Regions from separate parts of the Streptomyces sp. NPDC016845 genome, predicted to be linked through region 3. Evidence: riboswitches for the same ligand, from Rfam matches in the RefSeq annotation. Region 3 holds a riboswitch; each other region holds the start of a gene.
The links. A riboswitch is a leader RNA that binds a small molecule or an ion and turns the genes downstream of it on or off. The one in region 3 is predicted to bind cyclic di-AMP.

Region 1 (6,514 bases), on a different contig from region 3:
GGCTGGCTGGCGCAGTACAACGTGCCGCCGAAACGGTTGACCGAGAGCCTGCGCACCGAGATCGAGGCGCAGAAGCTCGCGACCGCGCTCGGCGCCGACATGCAGACGCAGGAGGGCCAGAGCACGTTCTGGAAGGCGATCGGCGAGGCGTCCAAGGAGCTCAACGTCGACCTGAACCCGCGCTACGGCGCCTGGGAGGTGTCCCCGCGCAGCCGTCTCGTCGAGTCGAAGACGCCATGGCTGAAGCAGGTCACGCGCCAGGAGCCCCCGTCGTCCCAGCAGACGGCGTAGGAGCCTGTCTTCGTACCCTCGCCCCCTGGGTTACGTTCGAATGGTGAACGATCGAGAGATGCACGCCTCCACCAGCGCGACCGGCGACGACGCGGCGGGCCGCATCGTCCTGCTCACCACGAGCCACCGGGTCGCCCCCGGGCTGCTGTCCTGGCCGGCGTGGGAGGTGCTGCGGGGTGCCGACGCGGTGCTGTGCGCCGACGCCGCGCACCCGCAGCTGCCGTACCTGAAGGAGGCGGGCGTCGAGGTGACGCTCGCGGCCGGGCCCCTGACGGCCCGCGACCTCGTCGACCTCTGCGCCGACGGCGACCGCACGGCGGTCGTCCTCACGACGGCCGAGGGCGACCGCCGCCTCACGGACGGCCTCGCCACGCTCGCCGGCTCGGGCCGCGAGCGGATGCCGTCCCTGGAACTCCTCCCCGGCTCCTACGACCTCCCCGGCGCCCGCCTCCTCGACCTCGTCCAGGTCATGGACCGCATCCGCCGGGAATGCCCCTGGTCGTCCCTGCGCACCCACGAGGAGCTGGCGAAGTACGCGATCGAGGAGGCGTACGAGCTGGTCGAGGCGATCGAGACGGACGACCGTACGGAGCTGCGCGAGGAGCTCGGCGACGTCCTCCTCCAGGTCGTCTTCCACGCACGTATCGCGGAGGAGGACCCCGAGGAGCCCTTCTCCGTGGACGACGTCGCCGGCGGCATCGTCACCAAGCTCATCCACCGCCACCCGCACGTCTTCGGCGACGAGACCGCGTCCACGCCGGAAGAGGTCAGGGAGATCTGGCTCCGCAAGAAGGGCGAGGCCAAGCGCCGCGCCTCGGTCACGGACGGCGTCCCGGTGGGCCAGCCCGGTCTCGCCCTCGCCGCGAAACTCGGCTCCCGCGTACGCACGGCGTCCCTGGACGTCCCGCTGCCGACCGGCACAGGAATCGGCTACGAACTCCTCGCCCTGGCCCTGCGCGCGGAGGCGGAGGGCGTCGACCCGGAGACAGCGCTGAGGGCGGCGGCACGGGCGTACCGGGCGGCGGTACGCGTGGCCGAGGGACTCGACGAGGGGCTCGACGAGGACTAGCCCCCTTCGCTACGGCTCCGCCACCCGCTCCGGATACCGTCGGAGGGTGACCGAAAGCCCCGCCCCCGCCGACATGCCCGAACTCTTCACCTGGGAGTTCGCGAGCGACCCGTACCCCGCCTACGCCTGGCTGCGCGAGCACGCGCCCGTGCATCGCACCACCTTGCCGAGCGGGGTCGAGGCATGGCTGGTCACGCGGTACGCGGATGCCCGGCAGGCCCTTGCCGACCAGCGGCTCAGCAAGAATCCGGAGCATCACGACGAGCCCTCGCACGCCAAGGGCAAGACGGGCATTCCGGGTGAGCGCAAGGCCGATCTGATGACGCACCTGCTCAACATCGACCCTCCGGACCACACCCGGCTGCGTCGCCTCGTCTCCAAGGCGTTCACCCCGCGTACGGTGGCCGAATTCGCACCCCGGGTGCAGGAGCTGGCGGACGACCTCATCGACCGGTTCGCGGCGAAGGGCGAGGCCGACCTGATCCACGACTTCGCCTTCCCGCTCCCCATCTACGCCATCTGTGACCTGCTCGGTGTCCCGCGCGAGGACCAGGACGACTTCCGGGACTGGGCGGGCATGATGATCCGGCACGGGGGCGGACCGCGCGGCGGCGTCGCCCGGTCGGTGAAGAAGATGCGCGGCTACCTCGCCGAACTCATCCACCGCAAGCGCCAGGAGCCCGGCGACGACCTCATCTCCGGCCTGATCCGCGCCTCCGACCACGGCGAGCACCTGACCGAGAACGAGGCCGCGGCCATGGCCTTCATTCTGCTGTTCGCGGGTTTCGAGACCACGGTCAACTTGATCGGCAACGGGACGTTCGCCCTGCTCACACACGCTGAGCAGCGTGAGCGGCTGCAGCGCGGCCTGGCCGGGAACGACACCGCTCTCCTCGCCACCGCCGTCGAGGAGCTACTCCGCTTCGACGGCCCCGTCGAGCTGGCGACCTGGCGGTTCGCGACCGAACCCCTCACCATCGGCGGCCAGTCCATCGCCACCGGCGACCCGGTCCTCGTCGTCCTCGCCGCCGCGGACCGCGATCCGGCGCGGTTCGCGGAGCCCGACACCCTCGACCTCTCCCGCCGCGACAACCAGCATCTCGGCTACGGCCACGGCATCCACTACTGCCTCGGCGCGCCCCTCGCCCGGCTGGAGGGACAGACCGCCCTCGCCACGCTTCTGACGCGCCTTCCGGACCTGCGGCTCGCCCAGGAGCCGGCCGAACTCCGCTGGCGCGGCGGGCTCATCATGCGCGGACTGCGCACGCTGCCCGTGGAGTTCACGCCCGAGCGCGGCCGGACGTACACCCCGGAAAGCTGACAGATTTTCAACTTCGTGACTTTCACGTGATCTGCGCTGCATCGACTTGTGACAAGCGTTCGAGTCCCGCTACGTTCACCAGTCATCGCGACACAGGCACAACCGGCACCACTTCCGCCACCCTGTCGCGTGCTGCATCAGTCTCGCGAAAGGCAACCGCATGCTCACCGGGAACGGTCGTCACCGTCGCCCTCGTCAGGCCCCTGCTCTGGTCGTCGCCGCCGGTGTCACCGGCAGCGCCATCGCGATCCCGCTGCTCGCCGCGACGGGCGCGAACGCCGCAACCACCACCACCTGGGACAAGCTCGCCGAGTGTGAGTCCGGTGGGCAGTGGAGCCTCGACGCGGGCAACGGCTACTACGGCGGGCTGCAGTTGTCGCAGGAGACGTGGGAGCAGTACGGGGGCCTCGACTACGCCCCGACCGCCGACGAGGCCAGCCGTTCGCAGCAGATAGCCGTCGCCGAGAAGGCGCTCCAGGCGAAGGGGCCCAGCGTGTGGCCCAGCTGCTCGATCGTGGCCGGTCTGACGCAGAGCGACGACGCGGCCGAGGTGGACCCGGGGGTGAGCGTCTCCCCGCGGCCGTCCGGCCTCGCCCAGTCGCCGGACGCGGTCGGTTCCGCGGGTTCCTCCGGCGCCTCGGACTCGGCGGACTCGTCGGATTCAGCGGACTCGGCGGATTCTTCGGCCTCCGATGGAGAGAAGAGTCACCAGGACCCGGGCGCGAGTGGCGCGTCCGAGGCGCGCGGGTCGGGCGCGGACGGCGGCACATCCGGCTCCGGCTCCTCCGGGGACGCCGACGCGCCCGCATCTGACGCCCCGTCGGCCGGAGCCACCGGCGATACCCCCGGTAACACGGCGAGCGACGAGCCGAGCGGCACCGCCGAAGAGGGCGAGTCGGGCAAGTCGGGGCAGACGGACGCCACTTCCGACGCCGGCCCGGACGCGTCCTCCGCCGGCCGCCACCGGGGCGACCGCGCCGCCGACGACACCGCCGTCTCCCGGCAGGGTGAAGGCCGTCACGCCTCCCGCGAGGAGGTCCGCGCCGAGAGCGCGTACACGGTCCGCTCCGGCGACAATCTGACGGACATCGCGGCCGCGCAGAACGTCGACGGCGGGTGGAATGCCCTCTACGACCTCAACAAGAAGACGGTCGGTACCGACCCGGATCTCATCCTTCCTGGTCAGAGTCTGGATCTTGGCCTCGAAACGGATGAAAAGTAACTGAAAAATAGGGAGGGTTGAGGCGCGTATGTCCACTTTTGCGAGAGTGAGACATGAGTCTCAAACACCCTGATCGTCTTTGAAATCGGGCGGATCGACTGCTTAACGTCGTCACCGCTCGCCACAGCGGGCCCCGACGGACGTCACGCCGAATCCTGCCAACGTCCGTACGGGAACAGTCGACGCGTCAGCGCCGTAGGCAGGAGCGGGGGACCCAAGGTAAGCGCCGGTCCGCCGGCTTGGGGTTAAGCCGCGCACAAGGTTGCGCGGCCGGACACTCACTGGTCCGAACCCGACAGCTCACCTCGTAGGCGTCGGTGAGGGGATTCCTTCATGCTGCTTTCCAGCAAGGGCAAGCACCGTCGCCCGTCCAAGGCTGTCCGTGTCGCCACCCTCGCGGGTGTCGCCGGTGCCGCCGTCGCCGTTCCGCTGATGGGTGCCACGGGCGCCTCCGCCGCCTCCACCTCCGAGTGGGACCAGGTCGCCTCCTGCGAGTCCGGCGGCAACTGGTCGATCAACACCGGCAACGGCTACTACGGCGGCCTGCAGTTCTCGTCCTCGACGTGGGCCGCGTACGGCGGCACCGCCTATGCGTCCTCCGCCGACCAGGCCTCCAAGGCGCAGCAGATATCGGTCGCCGAGAAGGTTCTCGCCTCGCAGGGCAAGGGTGCCTGGCCGAGCTGCGGCGTGGGCCTGTCCGGCGCCTCCACCGGCAACTCCGCCCCGGTCGAGTCGCAGTCCTCGCAGCAGTCCCAGCCGCAGCAGCAGGAGCGCTCGGACTCCTCCACGACGACCCGCTCGCAGCAGCGTGAGCAGCCGCAGCAGCAGGCTCAGCCGCAGCAGGAGACCAAGAAGGACACCGTCACCACCCCGACCGGCAAGAAGGTCGAGAAGGGCGACGGCGAGTACAAGGTCGTCACCGGCGACACGCTCAGCAAGATCGCCGAGGCGCACGGCACCAACTGGCAGAAGGTGTTCAAGCTCAACAAGGACATCGTCGCCGACGCCGACCTGATCTACCCGGGCCAGCAGCTGCACCTCAAGTAGGACCCCTGGAGCTCCCGGAGCCCCCGGAGCCCCGGAGTTAGACGACCCGGCATCGGCGGACGCCGGGTCCAGGGCCGCTCGCTCAGGCGACCCCCGTTCCGCCGCACGTGTGCGGAACGGGGGTCGCCGTCTTTGTTCCGTTAGGAAACATTTCGCTATCGGCGTTGTCCACAACACGGGCGGTCGGCTGGCCGATGCCCCCGGGGCGGTTACGCTCAGGGGTGCGGGCCAGCCGCCCGCGCTGTTGTGTCACATCCCAGAAGGAGATGCTCGTGCCGTCCATCGACGTCGTCGTAGCCCGGGAAATCCTGGACTCCCGAGGCAACCCCACGGTCGAGGTCGAGGTCGGCCTCGACGACGGCAGCACGGGTCGTGCTGCCGTCCCGTCGGGCGCCTCCACCGGTGCCTTCGAGGCCATCGAACTCCGTGACGGTGACCCCAACCGTTACCAGGGCAAGGGCGTCGAGAAGGCCGTCCTCGCCGTCATCGAGCAGATCGGCCCGGAGCTCGTCGGCTACGACGCCACCGAGCAGCGCCTGATCGACCAGGCGATGTTCGACCTGGACGCCACCGACAACAAGGGCTCGCTCGGCGCCAACGCCATCCTCGGCGTCTCCCTCGCCGTCGCGCACGCCGCGTCCGAGGCCAGCGACCTGCCGCTGTTCCGCTACCTCGGTGGTCCGAACGCGCACCTGCTGCCCGTCCCGATGATGAACATCCTGAACGGTGGGTCGCACGCCGACTCCAACGTGGACATCCAGGAGTTCATGATCGCCCCGATCGGCGCGGAGTCCTTCTCCGAGGCGCTGCGCTGGGGCACCGAGGTCTACCACACCCTCAAGAAGGTGCTGAAGACCAAGGGCCTGTCCACCGGCCTCGGCGACGAGGGCGGCTTCGCCCCGAACCTGGAGTCGAACCGCGCCGCGCTCGACCTCATCCTCGAAGCGATCAAGGAGGCCGGCTACATCCCCGGCCAGCAGGTCGCGCTCGCGCTCGACGTCGCCGCCTCCGAGTTCTACAAGGACGGCGTGTACGAGTTCGAGGGCAAGCAGCGCTCGGCCGCCGAGATGACCGAGTACTACGCCGAGCTCGTCGACGCGTACCCGCTCGTCTCCATCGAGGACCCGCTGTTCGAGGACGACTGGGCCGGCTGGAACACCATCACCGAGAAGCTCGGCGACAAGGTGCAGCTCGTCGGCGACGACCTGTTCGTCACCAACCCGGAGCGCCTGGCCCGCGGCATCGAGGAGAACTCGGCCAACGCCCTGCTCGTCAAGGTCAACCAGATCGGCTCGCTGACCGAGACCCTGGACGCCGTCGAGCTGGCCCAGCGCAACGGCTTCAAGTGCATGATGTCCCACCGCTCCGGCGAGACCGAGGACGTCACCATCGCCGACCTCGCCGTCGCCACCAACTGCGGCCAGATCAAGACCGGCGCCCCGGCCCGCTCCGAGCGCGTCGCCAAGTACAACCAGCTCCTGCGCATCGAGGAGATCCTGGACGACGCGGCGGTCTACGCCGGCCGCTCGGCCTTCCCGCGCTTCAAGGGCTGAGCTCCCGCGTT
Region 2 (6,514 bases), on a different contig from region 3:
CGACATACGGGGTCCTCGTCCTCGGTTCCCTCGGGGTCTGGGCAGGCCGGAGCGGCGGCAGGAAAGATCGACCAGGCGTCGCGCGGCGAGCACTCACGGTAGTCGGCAACGCCTCACACGCGGTGGGCAGTTGCCAAACTCCGGCGGCCGAGATCCCGCTCTGGTATGAGCCCTCGCACGGCAGACCGAATACGCGGACGGGAACCGGAACGCGGACGCCCCGGCCGTCAGGGACGGCCGGGGCGTTCTCACGAAGGGTCGGTCAGCGGTCGCCCGCCAGGTCCAGCTCGGCGGGGGCCGGGCCGCCCTCCTTCAGTTTCGGCACCGTACGGTCCCAGTGCCGTACGACGGGCTCGCAGACGCCGCGCCACCAGGCGTCGGTCGGCAGCTCCCCGCCGGGCTCGAACGGTTCGCCCGGCTGTGGGGTGGCAAGGGCCTGGCCGGCGTCCTCGGCCACGTCCATGGACCACTCGCCGGGCTCGGCCCACGCGTGGGGCGCCAGGTTGAACGTGCCCCAGTGGATCGGCATGAGCACGCCGTGCGGCTGTCCGCCCTGGAGGTCGAGGTGGGCGCGCAGGCCCTCCTCGGGCGTCATGTGGATGTCGGGCCAGAACTCGGCGTACGCACCGACCTGGATCATCGTCACGTCGAACGGTCCGTGCGCCGCGCCGATGTCCTGGAAGCCCTGGAAATAGCCCGTGTCACCGCTGTGGTAGACGCGGTGCCCGGGTCCGGCCGCGACCCAGGACGCCCACAGGGTGTGCTGCGGGTTGCGCAGGCCACGGCCGCAGAAGTGGCGGGCGGGCGTGGCCGTCAGGGTCACGTCGCCGATCCGGGTCGACTCGTGCCAGTCCAGCTCGCGCAGCCGGTCCGCCGGGACACCCCAGTGCTCCAGGTGCGCGCCGACGCCGAGCGGCACGGCGAAGACGGTGTCCGTCCCCGCGAGGGCCTTGATGGAGGGCATGTCCAGGTGGTCGTAGTGGTCGTGCGAGATGACGACCACGTCGACCGGGCCGAGCGCCGCGAGGGGCAGCGGCGCCGGGTGGAGCCGCTTGGGCCCCGCGAACGCGAACGGGGAGCAGCGCTCGCCCCACACCGGGTCGAAGAGCACTCGTACGCCGTCGATCTCCACGAGGACGCTGGAGTGGCCCATCCAGGTGACGCGCAGCCCGCTCGCGGCCGGTTTCGCCAGGTCGGCGACGGTGGTGGCGTGGACGGGGACGGTGCCCGTCGGGGCGCGCCTGGCCCGCTCCTCCTTCTGGAAGTAGACCTTCGCGAAGTCGAGCATCGAGCCGTCGGGCTTGGTGCGGGTGCCCTGCGGGTTCTGGAACTGCCCGTCGGCGAAATTCGGCGACCTGCGGATCCGCGCAAGGCGGGCGCCCGTGGCCTCGGTGCCGAAGGCCGCGGGCTGGAGCGAACGCAGCCCTGGAGTCAGGGAACGTGGCACAGCGCCTCCCGTTGATCGATCAAGGTATTCCATTATGAGCCGCGGGCGCGGAGGTCAGGAGGCGGACTCCAGATGCGCCTTGATGAGGTGCGGGTCCACGAAGCCCTTGGCCGTCACGCGGTCCCCGGAGGACTCCCCGCGCAGCCTGCGCCCGATCCACGGCACCAGGAACTCGCGCGCCCAGTGGATGTCGTCGCGCCGCACCGCGAACGTGCCGCGCGGCGGGAGGAGCGGCCACGCCTGCTCGGGGTCGGCGGGCACGTCGAGGCCGAGCGCCTGGGCGGCGCGCAGGGCTACGCGGGTGTGGCCCTCGGCGGAGAGGTGGAGGCGGTCCTCGTCCCAGGCCCTGCGGTCGTGGATGGACTTGAGGGACCAGAGGTCGAGCACCGGGCAGCCATGGCGGTCGGCGATGGCGCGTACGTGCATGTTGTACGTGGCGATCTTGCCGCGGAGGTGCTTGAGGACGGCCACGTCGCGGGTGTCGAAGCCGGTGGCGACCATGACGGTCCCGGCGGCCTCGGCGAGCCGGGCGACGGCCTTCTCGAACCGCTCGGCCACGTCGTCCGGGTCGGTGCCGGGCCGGATGATGTCGTTGCCGCCCGCGACGACGGTGACGAGGTCGGGGGCGAGTTCGACGGCCTTGGGAACCTGGTCCTCGACGATCTGGTCGAGGAGTTTGCCGCGGACGGCGAGGTTCGCGTAACGGAAGGTGTCCTCGGGGGCGCGGTCGTCGAGGAGGACGGCGAGCCGGTCGGCCCACCCGACGAAGCCGCCGTCGGGGCCGGGGTCCCCGACCCCTTCGGTGAAGCTGTCCCCCACGGCCGCGTAGGACCGAATCGTTCCGCTGTTCGTCGCGCTGACCGTGCCGCCGCTGAGTGCTCTCGATTCGTTTGCCACGACCACACATCTTTCACCTTCGGATGTGACCTACGCGATCGTAACCAGGGGTTGACGAGGGGTGAGAAAACACACTCGGCGCCCGGGGAATAACCCCGGGCGCCGAAGAACACGCAGGTGCGGTGGTGTCAGATGCTGACGCCGTGGCCGCGCAGGTACGCGACCGGGTCCACGTCGGAGCCGTAGTCCGGGGACGTACGGATCTCGAAGTGCAGGTGCGGCCCGGTGACGTTGCCGGTCGAGCCGGACAGGCCGATCTGCTGGCCGGCGGTCACGGTCTGCCCGGCGGAGACGCCGAGGGACGACATGTGGGCGTACTGCGAGTAGCGGCCGTCGGCGTGCTTGATGACGACCTCGTTGCCGTAGGCGCCGTCCCAGCCGGCCGAGACGACGGTGCCCGGGCCGACGGCCTTGATGGCGGTGCCGGTGGGCACGACGAAGTCGGTACCGGTGTGGTAGCCGCTGGACCACATCGAGCCGGAGGCGTGGTAGGCGGTGCCGGTGGAGCCGTCGACGGGCTTCACCCAGCCGGAGCTGTCGCTGCTGCTCGCGGTGGCCGTGGTGGAGGCCTTCTGCTCCGCGCCGTCCAGCGTGAGCTTCATGCCGGGCTTGATGCGGTCGGCGTCCGAGCCGACGACGTTCTTGTTGGCGTCGTACAGCTTCTTCCAGCCGCCGTCGACCTTCTGCGCGTCGGCGATCTTCGAGAGCGTGTCACCGGACTTGACCGTGTAGGTCTGCGCGGTGGTGTCGCCGGTCGCCGCGTGGGCGCCGGTGGCGCCGATGAGCGGCAGGGCGAGCGCGGCCCCGCCGGCCGAGACGACGGCGGCGGCGCGGGTGATGCGCCGGGTCTTCGAGCTGCGGTGCTTTCCCTGAGCGGGCATGCCGGTTTTCCTCTCCGTCGCCTACGAGGTGAGCTGTCGGGTTCGGGCTGGAGCTGCCCGGCCGCGCCCGCCGTACGGGACACGACTTCACCCCTAGCCGCATGGGGGAATTCCCTGGCGGCGTTCTGCCTGTGGGTCCCCCGCTCCTGCCGTCACGGGTCGTTGTACGGGATTCCGGGCGGCGGCAGGATTAGGCGTTCCGTCCGGAGTGAATGGTGACCGTAATGCAGTGGCAAAGGCGGCGACAAACAGCGAATTCGCCGGAGGGCCCGCTTTCTTGATCGTCTGAGGGTTTCCTGTGTCACCCAGCGTCAATGGACAACCTTTTCCGCCGTTACGCCGCTTAGGAATTCCGCAGAATGCAATGCCGGTCGGTCGCCACGGACGGTCACGGTTATGAGCCTGCTCACCCTCCCGGCCCGGGGACCGTCCGGAGCGTGTGTCGTATCGTCGGAGCGCGCCCGCCGACACGAGCAACGCGGGCGACTCGACCCGGGAGGAGCCCCCGTGACGCAGCACGCCCCGTCCACCGAGCCCGAGCTGACCGGAGTGCGCAACTTCCGGGACGTGGGCGGCCTTCCGGCCGTGGACGGCCGGCGCGTGCGCCCGGGTGTGCTCTACCGCAGCGGCCACCTCGCGCACGCCACCGCCGAGGACGCCGCGTTCCTCGCCGGGCTCGGCCTGCACACGATCTTCGACTTCCGCAACGACGCGGACCAGCGCCTCGACGGCGCCGACGTGGAACTGCCCGGCGTGCGCAACGTGAACCTGCCGCTGACCGACCCGGCGGACGGCGCCGAGTTCTGGCGGATGGTGCGCGACGGGGACATAGAACAGCTGCGCTCCCTCCTGTCCGAGGGGCGCGCGGCGAACCGCATGATCACGTCGTACCGGGCGATCATCTCCGAGCGCACCGCCGAGCACAGCCGCGTCCTGCACGCGCTCGCCGAGGACAGCGTGCCCGCGCTGATGCACTGCGCGGCGGGCAAGGACCGCGCGGGCCTGTCGGTCGCGGTGACGCTGCTCGCCGTGGGCGTGGAGCGGGACGCCATCGAGGCGGACTACCTGGAGTCGAACGCCAAGCACCGGCGCTACAAGGTGCGGCGCAGCGGCACCACGGCCGACACCTACTCCCCCGAGGTCATGGAGCTGCTCAGCCCGCTCTTCGACGCCCGCGCCGAGTATCTGCGCGCGGCGTTCGACACCATCGAGGAGACCTGGGGCACCGCGGACCGCTACTTCGCGGAGGGGCTCGGGTTTGGCGCGGCCGACCGCGACCGGCTGCGCGAGCGCCTCCTCGACTGAGGCCCGGCCGCGCTTCTCACTGGTTGGCGCCCAGCGTGAACAGCATGTAGATGAAGGCGGCCAGGGCGTGGCCCGCGAAGACGTAGACGAGGACCCGCACCCAGATGCCGCGGGGCAGCTTGTCCTCGATGTCGCGGTTCTCACTCATGTCAGACCTCTCGGGTCGGGCCGGCCGCCGGGCCGAGGCACAGCGCGGCGGTGGGGCTCTGCAACAGGGTGTGTACGAAGAGGAGCTCGGCCCCGCCCCGGTCCGCGGCGGCGATCCGGTGCGGGGTGAGCGAGTCGAAGTGGGCGCTGTCGCCGGGTTCGAGCCGGTAGGACGTGTCGCCCAGGCGCAGGTGGAGCCGGCCTTCGAGGGCGTAGAGCCACTCCTCGCCGGGGTGGACGCGCACGATGTCGCCCTGCGATCCGTAGGGCACGTGGACGCGCAGGGCCTGCATGCCGCGGCCCGGGGAGCCGGCCTGGAAGTAGGTCCAGCCGCCGGCCTCGGTGGCCTCCATGGCGTCGGCCCGGACCACGGCGCCGCGGTCGGCCGGGGCCTCGCCGAGGAGTTCGGAGACCGTCGTACCGTAGATACGGGCGAGGGCGAGCAGCATCGGCAGCGACGGCTGGCGCCGGCCGGTCTCCAAACGGGACAGATGCGCCGGTGAGAGCCCCGCGGAGCCGGCGGCGGCCTCGAGTGTGAGGGCGGCGCGGTGGCGCAGGGCGCGCAGCTGGGGTGCGACGGCGGGCAGCTCGGCGGGGGCCGCCTCCTCCGGCAGGGCAGGGATCATACTTCGCATTGAGCCAGAGCCCTGCCCTGGAGGCAAATTTCTTGCCTCAGAGACAAACCGCAGGAGTCTTCGGTCTACCGGTTGGCGACCGCCTGCTTGATCAGTGTCCTGCCGAAGTCCCACATCAGGCCGCCGCCGCTGTGCGCGTCGTCCATGACGGCCGTGAACGCCTCCACGAAGCGGTCGATGTCCGCCTCGTCGATCACCAGCGGCGGGATCAGCTTGATCACTTCTAGGTGGTCGCCGGAGACCTGCGTGAGGATGCGGTGCTTCTGGAGCAGCGGCACGACCACCATCTGCGCGAAGAGGCCCTTGCGCGCGGCCTGGAGCATGGCCCAGCGGCTGCGCAGCTTCAGCGACTTGGGCCGGCCGAACTCGATGCCGATCATCAGGCCGCGCCCGCGGACGTCGCTGAGCAGCTCGTACCGGTCGATCAGCGCGGTGAGGCGGGAGGCGAGCAGTTCGCCCATCACGCGCGCGTGGGCGACCGTCTCCTCGTCCTCCATGACGCAGAGGACGGCGAGCCCTGCCGCCATGGCCTGCGCGTTGGCGCCGAAGCTCGCCGAGTGGACCAGGACGCGGTCCATGGACGAGTAGACCTTCTTGAAGATCCAGTCCTTGCCGATCGTCGCCCCGACGGGCACGTAGCCGCCGGACAGCGCCTTCGCCACGCAGACGAGGTCGGGCTCGACGCCGTCCTCGTGCTGGTAGGCGTAGAAGTCGCCGGTGCGGCCGAGCCCGGTCTGCACCTCGTCGGCGATCAGCAGCGCCTTGTGCTTGTGGAGCAGCTCCTGCGCGGCGCGCAGGTAGCCGGGCGGCGCCTCGTGCACGCCCTTGCCCTGGATCGGCTCGACGATGAGCCCGGCGACGTCGCCCTTCTTCAGCTCCCGCGCGAGTGCGTCGAGGTCGCCGAGCGGTACGGCGGTGTCGGGCAGCAGCGGGGCGAAGCCGTCGCGGAAGCCGTCCTCGCCGTTGACCGAGAGCGATCCTGTGGTCAGGCCGTGGAAGGCGTGCGCGCAGTACAGTACGCGCGGCCTGCCGGTGGCGTAGCGGGCGAACTTGAGCGCGGTCTCGACCGCCTCGGTGCCACTGTTGCCGAAGAAGACGCGGTCCAGGTGCGGGCTGTGCATGAGCAGCTTCTCGGCGAGCAGGCCGGGCAGCGGCTGGCAGTCGAAGCGGGTGAGGTCGGCGAGCGAGGCGTCGAGGACGTC
Region 3 (6,514 bases):
GCCTTCTTGAGCATTTTTTCTGTTCCTTTTCTGACAGGCACCGGTTACTGCGAAAAGAACAACTCCCCGGGAACGCGATGGTTCCGCAGATTCACCCGTTGTGCCGAGAGTCTGATTATCCGCATGGCGTGCGGTTCCCCGTCCGAGTGAATTCGGGCAACCAAACCGGCTCGCGCGTAGTTGATACGGATGCTCTCGGAAACAACTGAAGGGGAATCTCTCATGATGAAGAAGGCTGTGGCGGCTGCCGCCGTCACCGCGTCTCTCGTCGGCATCTCCGCGGCGGCCGCGCCCCAGGCGCTGGCGAACGGGGACGACAGCCCGACGACCTCGTTCAGCGGCAATGGCGCGTCGCAGGCGTTCGGCAACTCGGCCACGTACGGCAACATGAGCCCGCAGATGGCGCTCATCCAGGGTTCCCTGAACAAGCCCTGCATCGGCCTGCCCGCCAAGGCGAACATCCAGAACATCGTGGGCCTCGTCAACGTCGGCATCCAGGACATCCCGATCCTGTCGGCCCCGCAGAACCAGCAGTGTGTCGAGAACTCGACGCAGGCGAAGGGCGACGAGCCGCTGTCGCACATCCTGAACGACATCCCGGTTCTCTCCTCCAACGGCACCGGTAACAACTGATCCGTACGCCGCACGCGTTGGGCCGCCACAATCGGCGGCCCAACTTTGTTTTACCGGGGCGCATGACTAACCCGAATGGGTCAGGGTTCGCAACCGTAGTAATTCTGGCCAGTTGTCTAACCGTGACTCCGTCAACGGAGTTCGGTCATGAAGGGAATTCACATGAAGAAGCTGTGGGCAGCCGCAACGATCGCCGCCTCCGTCGCCGGCCTGTCGGCGGTGGCCGCTCCCCAGGCTCTGGCCAGTGGTGACGACAACGGCACCAACTCCGCCAGCGGCAACGGGGCTCAGGACGCGTTCGGCAACTCCTCCGCCGACGGGGACCAGAGTCCGCAGCTCACCCTGGTGCAGGGCACGCTGAACAAGCTCTGTGTCGGCCTGCCGGTCAAGGCGAACGTCCAGAACATCGTGGGTCTGGTCAACGTCGGAGTCCAGGACATCCCGGTCCTGTCGGCGCCGCAGAACCAGCAGTGTGCGGAGAACGCCACGCAGGCCAAGCAGGACGAGCCGCTGTCGCACATCCTGGACGACATCTCGGCGCTGTCCGCCAACGGCACGGGGAACAGCTGACACACCTGAGGGGCAGCTGCTGAGCGCAGCTGCCCCTCTCGTGTGTCCGGATACCTCGCCGGGAGCCGTTACGCCCCGAGCAGGCCGGTGACCGGCGCCACCAGGTCCGTCAGCTGGTGCAGCTCGCTCAGCTTGTTCAGCTGGTTGAGGCCCTGGAGCTGTTCGGCGGTGCGGGGCACCTCGTCACGGTGCGCGGCCGGGATGGCCATGGTGGTGACCGCGTCAAGCGTGGCGGTCGGGGAGATCATGTTGCCCGCCGCGTTGGGCGTGGTGTCGGCCTGCGCCGCCGGGGCCACGATCGCGGTGGCGCCGACAGCGAGCAGGACAGCGGTGAGGGCTCGTCGTGTTGAGGTCATGTCCTCTTAACGCCACTCGGGAGGCGCCGGACACGGGCGCGATTGGCATTCATCGTCCCTGATGGCGTAGTGTTGTGTTCACCGACGCGGGGTGGAGCAGCTCGGTAGCTCGCTGGGCTCATAACCCAGAGGTCGCAGGTTCAAATCCTGTCCCCGCTACTGAAGGCCGAGGCCGGAATCTTCCAAGATTCCGGCCTCGTTCCGTTTTCGGCGCGCCTGCGCGGCCCTTCCCGCATTCCCGCCCTGACCCGGACGGAGCAGTACCGGTCGCCCCCCGGCCTCCTCCCCGGGAACCCTTTGGTGAGACGCCGGACAGCGGGCGCGGACGGCAGGAGACACGTGGTGGGGCAGCGAGGAGGGCGGCACAGGCATCCGGCGGACGCCCCCGGCACGCCCTTCTTCCTGCGGATCCTGCCCCTGCTGCTGATCATCGGCGGCGCGGTCTACGAGTACTGCACGCCGTCCGGGTTCGCCGGCTCGCCCCTCTTCAGCGCGGCGCCGCTGGTCGCCGCCCCGTTCTTCTCGCTGGGCAGCACCATCGCCGCCGGAGTCGCCTCGATCGCCGCCATCGTCGCCGTACACCTCAGATACGAGCTGTTCCACAGCGGCGTCTACACCGAGATGGCGACCGTCGCCACCGTCTGCCTCCTGGCCTGTTTCATCAACCGGATCAAGCGCCGCAGCGACGAGGAGCTGGCCTCCGCGCGGCAGATCGCGGCGGCGGCCCAGTTCGCGGTGTTGCCGCGCCCGGCCGGACGGATCGGGGGTCTCGCCATCGCGGCCCGCTACGAGGCGGCGCAGGCCGACGCGTTCATCGGCGGCGACCTGTACGCGGTGCAGGACACTCCGCACGGCGTACGGATGGTCGTGGGCGACGTACGCGGCAAGGGCATGGGCGCGGTCGCCGCCGTCGCCGTCGTCATCGGGGCGTTCCGGGAGGCCGCCGAGCAGGAGGACAGCCTGGAGGCGGTCGCCCAGCGCCTGGAGCGGGCGCTGGCCCGGGAGGGGTCGCGGCGGCGCGGCATCGACGACTTCGAGGGGTTCACCACCGCCGTGCTCGCCGAGATCCCGCACGGCGGCGATCTCCTGCGCATCCTCAACCGCGGCCACCCCGAGCCGGTCGTGCTGCACGGCGACGGCCGGGTCCGGGTGATCAGCCCCGCCGAGGCGGCGCTCCCGCTCGGCCTCGGCGAGCTCGGCTCCTGGCCGGACCGGGCGACCGAGGCGGAGTTCCCGCCCGCGGCGACGCTGCTGCTCTACACGGACGGGCTCTCCGAGGCGCGGGACGCGAAGGGCATCTTCTACGACCCCGCGGCCCGGCTCACCGGACGCGTTTTCCCGGGGCCCGACGAGCTTCTCGCGACGCTGGCCGACGAGGTGCGTCTGCACACCGGGGGAGGGGCCAGCGACGACATGGCGCTGCTGGCCGTCCGCCGTCCTTGATCGACGTCACCAGGGGTGACCGAACGGCGTCGCTCCGCATAACAATTGACACTAGGTCAGAAACTGTGAGGTTTAACGGGGCAGGAACGGCTTGGAATTACTGTCCGCTGTCTATTAACGTTCGATAACGCAGCGCGGTCGTCCCAGCCGTCACAAGCGACGGCTCCGTGCGCACGCGCCTAATCCCGCAAGGGAGCCGGGGAACCACCAACTTGGGGTGAATCAGGCATCGTTCCGACGCTTTCCGGGCGCCGGACCGTGCTCGTAGGAGACCTTCCTGCTCCGAACCCGTCAGCTAACCCGGTAGGCGAGAAGGAAGGAAAGGAGAGCGCCCCCGTGGCGTCGAACCGTCCTGCCCCCGAACTCTCCGGGTACCCCGCCCAGCCGGCCGACGACGGCGGCTTCGGTGCCCCGCGCACGAGCTTCGACGAGTGGAACCCCACCGAGGAGTCCGTCCGCCCCGTCCGCGGCAAGCACCGCGTGGCCCGCCAGCGCGGCGGCCTCGCGCGCAGCTCCACGGTCCTCGGCGTCGGCGTGATCGCCGCCGTCGGCGCGGGCGGCATCGCCACCGCGCAGGGCGGCAAGCCCGCCGTCCAGATATCCCTGCCCGACCTCTCCGCGGTCACGGACTCGCTGCCGGAGGCCACGTCGCTGCCCGGCGTGGGCGCGCTCATGGCCGACGACCCCGCCCCCTCCGCCGACACCGCCGAGACCGCCCCGCTCACCGCCATGAGCGGCGGGCAGGCGGACGCCGGTGAGGCGCTGCGCACCCGCATCATGCAGCAGGCCGAGACGCAGCAGGACGCCGCCGACGCCAAGGCGCAGGCCGCCGCCGAGGAGGCCGCGGCGAAGAAGGCCGCCGAGGAGGCCGCCGCGAAGCGGGAGAAGGCCGAGGCCAAGGCCGCCGCCGACAAGAAGAAGGCGGAGGAGGAGGCCAAGAAGAAGGCCGAGGCCGAGCGCCTCGCCAAGCTGGCCAGGAGCTTCAAGCTCCCCGTCGCCTCCTACACGCTCACCGGAACGTTCGGGCAGCCCGGCTCCATGTGGTCCTCCGGCTACCACACGGGCCTGGACTTCGCCGCCTCCACCGGTACGCCGATCTACGCCATCCACGGCGGCACCATCACCGAGGCCGGCTGGGCGGGCGCGTACGGCTACCGCACGATCCTCACCCTCGACGACGGCACCGAGCTGTGGTTCTGCCACCAGTCCTCGATGAACGTCAGCGTCGGCCAGCAGGTCTCGACCGGCGACGTCATCGGCCGCGTCGGCGCCACCGGCAACGTCACCGGAGCCCACCTCCACCTGGAGGTCCACCCCGGCGGGGACGCGACCGGCGTCGACCCGGCGGCCTGGCTGCGCGGCAAGGGCCTGGCACTCTGACGGCCGTATGACCGAACACTCGCTTCCGCGGGGGCGTTGAATGACCACATGACTTCTTCTCCCCTGCGCAAGCTCGGCTCCTGCGACCTGGAGGTCTTCCCGCTCGCCCTCGGCGGCAACGTCTTCGGCTGGACCGCCGACGAGGCCACCTCCTTCGATGTGCTCGACGCCTACACCGCCGCCGGCGGCAACTTCCTCGACACGGCCGACTCGTACTCGGCCTGGGTCGAGGGCAACCACGGCGGCGAGTCGGAGACGATCATCGGCAAGTGGCTCAAGGCCCGGGGCAGCCGCGACGATGTCGTCATCGCCACCAAGGTCGCCCGCCACCCCGACTTCAAGGGCCTGCGCGGCGCCAACATCAAGGCCGCCGCCGACGCCTCCCTCGGCCGCCTCGGCACCGACCACATCGACCTGTACTACACGCACTTCGACGACGACGAGACCATCCCCGTCGAGGAGATCATCGGCGCGCTCGACGAGCTGGTGAAGGCCGGCAAGGTGCGCGAGATCGCCGTCTCCAACATCTCGCCCGACCGCCTCCAGGAGTCCCTCGACTTCTCCGAGCGCGAGGGCCTCGCCCGCTACGTCGCCATCCAGCCGCACTACAACCTCGTCTCCCGCGACACCTACGAGGGCCGCCGCCGGGACATCGCCTCGCGCGCGGGGCTCGCGGCCGTCCCGTACTACGCGCTCGCCTCCGGCTTCCTGACCGGCAAGTACCGGCCCGGCGTCAGCGTGGACAGCCGGCGCGCGGGCGGCGCCGCCAAGCACCTGGAGACCGAGCGCGGCCAGAAGGTCCTCACCGCCCTCGACGAGATCGCGCAGGCGCGCGGCGCCGAGATCGCCACCGTCGCCCTGGCCTGGCTCGCCGCGCAGCCCACCGTGACCGCGCCGATCGCGTCCGCACGCACGGTCGAGCAGCTGCCCGCGCTCCTCGCGGTGGCGGACCTGACCCTCACGGACGAAGAGGTCGGCCGCCTCACGGACGCCTCCGCCTGAGAACCGCTCAGTAGCGGTACGGGGGATACGCGGCGCCGGGTGCCATCGGCGCCGCGTACACCGGCGGGCGCCACATGGGAGCGGCTATCTGCGAGGCGTACGCCAGCGCCGCGCGCGCGTAGCCGCGCCGCTCCCACAGCGCGTCGAGCAGCTCCCGCTCCCGTACGGCGAAGTCGGCGCCCGCCCCGCCCTTGCGGGCGCGGTGGCGCAGGAGCGCGAGCGAGGTCGCGTACGCCTCGTACTCGGTGACCGCGCGCTCCGCCTCCTTGCCGCCGTAGTGCGCGGCGAACTCTCTGGCCAGGCCGCGCGCCTTGAGTGAGCCGAGGGCGAAGGGCTCGGGCGGGGCCAGCCACCCCGCGCCCACGCAGAGCGTGAGTTCGGTCCGCACGGTGCGCAGTTCGCGGTGGCGCAGATAGATCGCGAGCCACGTGACGAGGCCGAACACCGGAACCATGAAAGCCGCGTACACAGCGAAGAAGCCGTACTCGCCGAAGGACGACGAGCCGTTCCAGAAGGCGTGCATGGCCATCGCGACGAGCAGCCCGGCGAGCGGCATCAGGATGCGGCGGACCTTGCCGCGCTCGGGCGCGCGGACGGCGGCGATCCCGAAGCCGATGCCGGTGAGCACGGTGAAGAGCGGATGCGCGAAGGGCGACATCACGACGCGGACGAAGAAGGTGGCTGCCGTCACCGAGCTGAGACCCGGGCCGGTGCCGGTGAGCTGGTCGGTGCCGAAGGCGTTGCCCAGGTAGAGGATGTTCTCGGTGAAGGCGAAGCCGGTCGCGGTGACCCCGGCGATGACGACGCCGTCGACGACACCGGTGAAGTCCCGTCTGCGGAAGAGGAAGACGAGCAGCACGGCGGCGGCTTTGGCGCTCTCCTCGACGACGGGGGCTATGACGGTGGCACCGAGGGTGTCGGCGCCGGTCGGGTCGGCGGTGGCGGTCTCTATCCACCGGGTCGCGAAACTGTTGGCGACGATCGCTATCAGGGCCGCCGCGCAGGCGCCCCAGGCGAAGGAGAAGACCAGGTTGCGCCAGGGTCCCGGCTGCACCCGGTCGAGCCAGCGGAACGCGGCTATCAGCAGCGGTACGGGCACCAGGGCCAGGCCGAGCCCGACCAGGAACCCC

Region 1: another riboswitch for cyclic di-AMP. It lies ahead of ACH4RC_RS24130 (transglycosylase family protein); the one in region 3 lies ahead of ACH4RC_RS34075 (M23 family metallopeptidase).
Region 2: another riboswitch for cyclic di-AMP. It lies ahead of ACH4RC_RS03685 (M23 family metallopeptidase); the one in region 3 lies ahead of ACH4RC_RS34075 (M23 family metallopeptidase).

The regions. Positions count from the first base shown of each region.
Region 1 is NZ_JBIRPI010000010.1:100,734-107,247, reverse strand. It holds gene ACH4RC_RS24150 (SurA N-terminal domain-containing protein) at 1-291, shown strand, start outside; gene ACH4RC_RS24145 (nucleoside triphosphate pyrophosphohydrolase) at 350-1,360, shown strand; gene ACH4RC_RS24140 (cytochrome P450) at 1,434-2,681, shown strand; gene ACH4RC_RS24135 (transglycosylase family protein) at 2,842-3,903, shown strand; cyclic di-AMP (ydaO/yuaA leader) riboswitch at 4,040-4,232, shown strand; gene ACH4RC_RS24130 (transglycosylase family protein) at 4,237-4,950, shown strand; gene eno (phosphopyruvate hydratase) at 5,223-6,503, shown strand.
Region 2 is NZ_JBIRPI010000001.1:882,610-889,123, reverse strand. It holds gene ACH4RC_RS03700 (sensor histidine kinase) at 1-6, opposite strand, end outside; gene ACH4RC_RS03695 (MBL fold metallo-hydrolase) at 263-1,480, opposite strand; gene ACH4RC_RS03690 (SGNH/GDSL hydrolase family protein) at 1,502-2,344, opposite strand; gene ACH4RC_RS03685 (M23 family metallopeptidase) at 2,473-3,225, opposite strand; cyclic di-AMP (ydaO/yuaA leader) riboswitch at 3,231-3,416, opposite strand; gene ACH4RC_RS03680 (tyrosine-protein phosphatase) at 3,733-4,530, shown strand; gene ACH4RC_RS03675 (DUF6126 family protein) at 4,547-4,678, opposite strand; gene ACH4RC_RS03670 (helix-turn-helix domain-containing protein) at 4,680-5,303, opposite strand; gene ACH4RC_RS03665 (aspartate aminotransferase family protein) at 5,378-6,514, opposite strand, start outside.
Region 3 is NZ_JBIRPI010000022.1:19,698-26,211, reverse strand. It holds gene ACH4RC_RS34105 (rodlin) at 1-14, opposite strand, end outside; gene ACH4RC_RS34100 (rodlin) at 223-633, shown strand; gene ACH4RC_RS34095 (rodlin) at 796-1,203, shown strand; gene ACH4RC_RS34090 (hypothetical protein) at 1,272-1,559, opposite strand; tRNA gene ACH4RC_RS34085 (tRNA-Met) at 1,645-1,718, shown strand; gene ACH4RC_RS34080 (PP2C family protein-serine/threonine phosphatase) at 1,902-3,002, shown strand; cyclic di-AMP (ydaO/yuaA leader) riboswitch at 3,169-3,327, shown strand; gene ACH4RC_RS34075 (M23 family metallopeptidase) at 3,339-4,382, shown strand; gene ACH4RC_RS34070 (aldo/keto reductase) at 4,431-5,384, shown strand; gene ACH4RC_RS34065 (PrsW family intramembrane metalloprotease) at 5,392-6,514, opposite strand, start outside.